Regions from separate parts of the Ureibacillus sp. FSL K6-2830 genome, predicted to be linked through region 2. Evidence: a T-box and tRNA genes for the amino acid it is inferred to sense, from the RefSeq annotation. Region 2 holds a T-box; the other holds one or more tRNA genes.
The links. The T-box of region 2 lies ahead of ileS (isoleucine--tRNA ligase). A T-box ahead of a tRNA ligase gene usually reads a tRNA of that ligase, here a tRNA-Ile.
Positions count from the first base shown of each region.

Region 1: it encodes a tRNA-Ile, which carries the amino acid that the T-box ahead of ileS (isoleucine--tRNA ligase) is inferred to sense. The anticodon was not compared.

Region 1 is NZ_JBBOQR010000001.1:2,662,719-2,666,091, reverse strand. Features, by position in the region: gene NSU17_RS13285 (ISL3 family transposase) at 1-907, shown strand, start outside; tRNA gene NSU17_RS13280 (tRNA-Glu) at 1,143-1,214, opposite strand; tRNA gene NSU17_RS13275 (tRNA-Ser) at 1,226-1,318, opposite strand; tRNA gene NSU17_RS13270 (tRNA-Asn) at 1,322-1,396, opposite strand; tRNA gene NSU17_RS13265 (tRNA-Ile) at 1,402-1,478, opposite strand; tRNA gene NSU17_RS13260 (tRNA-Gly) at 1,481-1,554, opposite strand; tRNA gene NSU17_RS13255 (tRNA-Phe) at 1,561-1,633, opposite strand; tRNA gene NSU17_RS13250 (tRNA-Asp) at 1,641-1,716, opposite strand; tRNA gene NSU17_RS13245 (tRNA-Met) at 1,721-1,797, opposite strand; tRNA gene NSU17_RS13240 (tRNA-Ser) at 1,818-1,910, opposite strand; tRNA gene NSU17_RS13235 (tRNA-Ile) at 1,940-2,016, opposite strand; tRNA gene NSU17_RS13230 (tRNA-Met) at 2,023-2,096, opposite strand; tRNA gene NSU17_RS13225 (tRNA-Ala) at 2,121-2,196, opposite strand; tRNA gene NSU17_RS13220 (tRNA-Pro) at 2,208-2,284, opposite strand; tRNA gene NSU17_RS13215 (tRNA-Arg) at 2,296-2,372, opposite strand; tRNA gene NSU17_RS13210 (tRNA-Leu) at 2,389-2,477, opposite strand; tRNA gene NSU17_RS13205 (tRNA-Gly) at 2,483-2,557, opposite strand; tRNA gene NSU17_RS13200 (tRNA-Leu) at 2,570-2,654, opposite strand; tRNA gene NSU17_RS13195 (tRNA-Lys) at 2,668-2,739, opposite strand; tRNA gene NSU17_RS13190 (tRNA-Thr) at 2,744-2,819, opposite strand; tRNA gene NSU17_RS13185 (tRNA-Val) at 2,828-2,903, opposite strand; rRNA gene rrf (5S ribosomal RNA) at 2,911-3,026, opposite strand; tRNA gene NSU17_RS13175 (tRNA-Glu) at 3,104-3,175, opposite strand; tRNA gene NSU17_RS13170 (tRNA-Ser) at 3,187-3,279, opposite strand; tRNA gene NSU17_RS13165 (tRNA-Asn) at 3,283-3,357, opposite strand; tRNA gene NSU17_RS13160 (tRNA-Ile) at 3,363-3,373, opposite strand, start outside.
Region 2 is NZ_JBBOQR010000001.1:667,468-670,840, forward strand. Features, by position in the region: gene ileS (isoleucine--tRNA ligase) at 1-1,614, opposite strand, end outside; T-box leader at 1,715-1,945, opposite strand; gene NSU17_RS03340 (DivIVA domain-containing protein) at 2,017-2,571, opposite strand; gene NSU17_RS03345 (YlmH family RNA-binding protein) at 2,661-3,373, opposite strand, start outside.

The DNA of each region.
Region 1 (3,373 bases), 2.0 Mb from region 2:
CAAAGATAAAATATCCGAAAAAGATATTGCGATGAAACATAATGTTTCTCATGCCACTGTCAGTCGTGTCATTGACAGCTTTTATAGCTACTATCAACCAAATGTTCACTACCTTCCAAAGCATTTGTGTTTTGACGAGTTTAAATCAGTGAAATCCGCAGCTGGAGCGATGTCCTTTATTTTCTGCGACTCTGAAACGGGGGAGATTGTGGATATCGTGGAGGACCGGAGATTACATGTCCTCAAAGAGTATTTCTTACGGTATTCCAAGAAGGCGAGAGATGCGGTAAAAACGATTGTCATCGATATGTACAGCCCTTATATTTCCTTAATCCAAGAAGTTTTCCCTAAAGCGGAAATCGTACTCGACAAATTCCATATCCTCCAACTATTTAGCAGAGCTTTAAACAAAACGCGCATCAACGTCATGAATCGGGATAAAAAGAATTACAATAAATTGAAAAAATACTGGAAGCTCCTTCTGAAAGATCAAACAAAACTTGATTATAAGAACTATAAATATCATCGTTGCTTTAAAAAGCATATGTGTGAGGTGGAGATTCTCCACTATCTCATTGATTTAGATTCTGAATTAAAAGCGTCCTATGAGTTATATCAATACGTGCAACATTGCATTAAAATCAAAGACTTTGAGCTCTTGAAGAAAACCTTGGCGAATAAACAGAACAGCGTTTCCAGCTATATGAAAACCGCCATCAAGACAATCAACAAATACATCAATTACGTCGAGAATACGTTGAAATATGATTATAACAACGGCATTTTAGAGGGGATTAATAACAAAATCAAAGTGATTAAACGCATTTCTTTCGGTTATCGATCCTTCTATCACTTTAGAAACCGAATATTCATTACCCAAAACTTAGCGAAAATAAAAACAGCTTAGGGGAACCTCGAATTTCCCCTAAGCCATCCGATTACATATTACCAAATAATGTCACTAAAATTTATTCACCAACACCATTTGACAAAGAACCAATATTCATTACCCAAAACTTAGCGAAAATAAAAACAGCTTAGGGGAACCTCGAATTTCCCCTAAGCCATCCGATTACACATCACCAAATAATGTCAATAAAATTTATTCACCAACACCATTTGACAAAAAGCCGGTTTTTTTATGACCCCTACGGGATTCGAACCCGTGTTACCGCCGTGAAAGGGCGGTGTCTTAACCACTTGACCAAGGGGCCATGGCTATGTATGGCGGAGAAGGAGGGATTTGAACCCTCGCGCCGGGTTACCCCGACCTACACCCTTAGCAGGGGCGCCTCTTCAGCCTCTTGAGTACTTCTCCTTATGGCTCCGAAGGTAGGATTCGAACCTACGACCAATCGGTTAACAGCCGATTGCTCTACCACTGAGCTACTTCGGAATATATGGTGGGCCTAAATGGACTTGAACCATCGACCTCACGCTTATCAGGCGTGCGCTCTAACCAGCTGAGCTATAGGCCCATTGGAGCGGGTGATGGGAATCGAACCCACGACATCAGCTTGGAAGGCTGAGGTTTTACCATTAAACTACACCCGCATCAAGTGGGTCGGGACGGAATCGAACCGCCGACACTTTGATCTTCAGTCAAATGCTCTACCAACTGAGCTACCGACCCGTATTTATGGCGGTCCCGACGGGACTCGAACCCGCGATCTCCTGCGTGACAGGCAGGCATGTTAACCGCTACACCACGGGACCACTTTGGTTGCGGGGGCAGGATTTGAACCTGCGACCTCCGGGTTATGAGCCCGACGAGCTACCAGACTGCTCTACCCCGCGATAATAATTATTTTATGTTATGGTGGAGGAAGAGGGATTCGAACCCCCGCGCGGTTTGACCCGCCTGTCGGTTTTCAAGACCGATCCCTTCAGCCAGACTTGGGTATTCCTCCATTTGTTTCTTATCTATCTTTTCAACCTTTGGTGGACCTTGCAGGACTCGAACCTGCGACCGGACGGTTATGAGCCGTCTGCTCTAACCAACTGAGCTAAAGGTCCTTAAGATGGCGGTGGAGGGGATCGAACCCCCGACCTCACGGGTATGAACCGTACGCTCTAGCCAGCTGAGCTACACCGCCGTCAATTGTTATTCATTTATAATTTGGTGGAGCATAGCGGGATCGAACCGCTGACCTCCTGCGTGCAAGGCAGGCGCTCTCCCAGCTGAGCTAATGCCCCGTAGTTCCTGCTGGTCGGGAAGACAGGATTCGAACCTGCGACCCCTTGGTCCCAAACCAAGTGCTCTACCAAGCTGAGCTACTTCCCGGTTCACTTTTTTGGCGCGCCAGGCAGGAGTCGAACCCACAACCTTCTGATCCGTAGTCAGACGCTCTATCCAATTGAGCTACTGGCGCTAACTTCTATTTTACATGGTGCCGAGGACCGGAGTCGAACCGGTACGGTAGTCACCTACCGCAGGATTTTAAGTCCTGTGCGTCTGCCAATTCCGCCACCCCGGCATTATTGGAGCGGAAGACGGGGTTCGAACCCGCGACCCCCACCTTGGCAAGGTGGTGTTCTACCACTGAACTACTTCCGCAATTTTTCTAAGTGGTGCGGGTGAAGGGAGTCGAACCCCCACGCCGTAAGGCGCTAGATCCTAAGTCTAGTGCGTCTGCCAATTCCGCCACACCCGCAAGTGTTTATTGATGAGCCATGAAGGACTCGAACCTTCGACCCTCTGATTAAAAGTCAGATGCTCTACCACTGAGCTAATGGCTCATGATGGTGCCGGCGAAAGGAATCGAACCCTCAACCTACTGATTACAAGTCAGTTGCTCTGCCAATTGAGCTACGCCGGCATATATCATGGTGGAGGATGACGGGATCGAACCGCCGACCCCCTGCTTGTAAGGCAGGTGCTCTCCCAGCTGAGCTAATCCTCCATATCAAGCCTAGCAACGTCCTACTCTCACAAGGGGAAGCCCCTTACTACCATCGGCGCTAAAGAGCTTAACTTCCGTGTTCGGTATGGGAACGGGTGTATCCTCTTTGCCATCGTCACTAGACTTATTAAGGACAAGAATTATTTTATCATATTCAATCTCTTTTTCAAGAGATTTATTTTATTTTTTTATTATTTTTATGACCCCTACGGGATTCGAACCCGTGTTACCGCCGTGAAAGGGCGGTGTCTTAACCACTTGACCAAGGGGCCATGGCTATGTATGGCGGAGAAGGAGGGATTTGAACCCTCGCGCCGGGTTACCCCGACCTACACCCTTAGCAGGGGCGCCTCTTCAGCCTCTTGAGTACTTCTCCTTATGGCTCCGAAGGTAGGATTCGAACCTACGACCAATCGGTTAACAGCCGATTGCTCTACCACTGAGCTACTTCGGAATATATGGTGGGCCTA
Region 2 (3,373 bases):
AAGCACACCTTGGTGAGTGGAACCAGAATCGAACCACACGTCCATAATATCTTTTTCTTTCGTAAATTTTCCGTTTGGACTCCCTGGATGAGTAAAACCTTCAGGTAATAAATCTTTTGCTTCTTTTTCAAACCAAATATTTGAACCGTGTTCACGGAACAATTTTGCTACGTGAGCAATTGTTTCTGGCGTAATAATTTCTTCTCCATTTTCAGCGTAAAATACCGGAATGGGCACACCCCAAGCCCGTTGACGGGAAATACACCAGTCACCACGATCGCGAATCATGTTGTAAAGGCGAATTTTACCCCAGCTTGGTGTAAATGTTGTATTTTCAATCGCTTCCAACAATTGATCACGGAACGGTTCGATGGAACAGAACCATTGCGGCGTCGCACGGAAAATAACCGGTTTTTTTGTACGCCAGTCATGTGGATAGGAGTGCGTAAAGAAATTTAATTTTAATAAAGCGCCGACCTCTTTTAATTTTTCAGTCACCACTTTATTGGCATCATCATAGAACATGCCTTCAAATCCAGGTGCTTCATTAGTATAGCAGCCTCGGTCATCGATTGGGCTCAATACGTCCAAACCGTATTTTTTCCCTACGATATAGTCGTCTTCCCCGTGTCCAGGTGCAGTATGAACACATCCAGTACCTGCATCGAGTGTTACGTGTTCTCCAACCATTACTAAAGAATCGCGGTCATAGAATGGATGTTTCGCCACAATATATTCCAATTGTTGTCCTTTTACTTCTTGAACGATTTCAACTTGTTCCCATCCAATTTCTTTTGAAACGTTTTCAATCAATTCTTTTGCAACGATATATAAGTTGCCATCCACTTTCACAACGGCATACGAAAATTCCGGGTTAACAGAAATACCTAAGTTAGCTGGAATTGTCCAAGGTGTAGTTGTCCAGATGATGAATTTTGCATCTTCAGGAACAACGCCTTTTGCGTCTTTAATTTCAAAGCTCACATAAATGGATGGTGATTTCACATCTTTATATTCAATTTCCGCTTCCGCCAATGCAGACTCGGAAGACGGAGACCAGTAAACAGGTTTTAACCCTTTGTAAATGTACCCTTTCTCCGCCATGCGGCCGAACACTTCAATTTGGCGGGCTTCGAATTCAGGTTTTAATGTAATGTATGGATTTTCCCAATCACCCCGTACGCCTAAACGCTTGAATTGGGCCTTTTGATTTTCAATTTGTTCGTAAGCATATTCTTCGCAAAGTTTGCGGAATTCGGCAATTGACATTTCTTTGCGATTAACACCTTTTTTCGTTAACGCATGTTCAATTGGAAGCCCGTGCGTATCCCAACCTGGAATATATGGAACATGGTAACCTGTCATAGAACGATGACGGTTAATCATATCTTTAAGGATTTTATTTAATGCATGTCCAATATGAATATCCCCGTTTGCATATGGAGGACCATCATGTAATACGAATTCTGGACGGCCTTTCGTACGGTCATTTACCAGCTTATTAATATTCATTTGTTCCCATTTTTCTTGAATTTTTGGTTCGTTAACCGGAAGATTTCCACGCATTGGAAAATCAGTTTTAGGCATTAATAACGTATCTTTATACTCTACCATTCAACTTCCTCCTTTAATTATTTTGACCTATACGTATTTTTAAATTTGGATTTTGCAAAATAGAAAATCACTCTCAAAATAAAAAAAGTTTCTCTATCCCTATAGGGACGAGAAACGATTGCCCGTGGTACCACCCTTATTCACAACGTCAATAAAATAATTGACCGTTGCCTCATGACACTGTAACGTCGTGTAAAACGAAATCACTTACTTTCCTTTCAGTGATTTGGCTCAGGAGCGATTTTCTTTTTTGCTGCTTGTTCGAGCTTCCACCGCCCTCGAATCGCTAGTTGCCGCAAGCAAAAAATACTGTCTCCGTCAACACCTATTATCCCTGTTGATTAAATTCCTGTGTATCAGTATATGAAAATCATACCACCCAGTCAAGTATTAAGAAAATTATTACAATTTTTCTTGTTCTGATGTACTATTTTTAAGAAATTCTTCTTCATCCTCTAACTTAAATTGTTCTTGTATCTCCGTTAATCCAATATCGTATTCCATTAAGTGATCCCAATCATCGGCATTCAACAAGTCCAACTGCGCTTCTACTAACATTTTGAAACGGTTTCGGAATACTTTTGATTGCTTTTTTAATGCATCAATTTCAATTGTTATTTTCCGTGCTTTTGCTAATGCTTCATTGACAATACGATCCGCATTTTTTTCCGCTTCTTTAATGATAAGTTTTGCCTCTTGTTGAGCATTTCTGCGTACTTCCTCTGCCGCTTCTTGCGCTACGACAATCGATTTTTGCAAAGTATCTTCCATTGTATTATAGTGCTCCATTTGAGCAGTCATTTGTTTTACCTTTTCTTCAAGCTCTTTTTTCTCTCGAATAATGAGCTCATAATCTTTAATAATTTGATCTAAAAATTCATTTACTTCGTCTTCTGCATAACCTCGAAAAGCCCTCGTAAATTCTTTATTATGTATATCAAGAGGTGATAGTGGCATGGTCTCGCACTCCTTTAGTCAAAATGTAAGCTTATAATTATTATTATAACGTTCGATGAAGTTCTTTACAGTAAATTTTTAAAACAATCTTACTTTCGCTCAAATAGTCCTATTGTTAATCGAATTTTGTCTTTTTTCGTTCGCCCTTCAATACGTGTAATTTTGAAACGCCCAAAGCCTCGACAAGAAATTGTATCCCCTTCTTGCAGCTCATAGGATGTTTCTTCACAAAGAGCAAAATTAACTTTTACTTTACCTCCACGAATTAAGTTTTGGGATTTTTGCCTTGAAATATTAAAACTATTTGATAATATCGCATCTAATCTCATTGAAGATACAGTAAGCACTTTCTCTATCCATTCATCTTGCGGAAGAATTAGCTCTTCCATGTTTTCTAATTCATCAATCCGCACATTTACCCTGCCGATTTTCGTCAAATTAGTTTTCACGTATAGTGCAATCTCTTTTGTACAGGCAAATTGAATAATTTCCTTATCAATACGGATGTCTCCAAAATGTTTGCGGTCAATTCCTAAGGAAAGCAAAGCTCCTAACACATCCGGATGCCTTAATTCAACAAATTTAGAAGGGAATGTTAATTTTAATATGATAATTTCAAAATCTTTTATAGTTGGTTCAAAATAGGATGGGGCAATGTACAACCTTTTCCTTTCCGCTTCTTGAAACGCCCCTTCACTATAAACGTTAATTTCATCATGAGTTCCAATAACGGATTGTACTATATGTTGTTCTCTCGGATCTAAGAACACGGTTAATTTCGGGGCATATCGATCTTCCACTT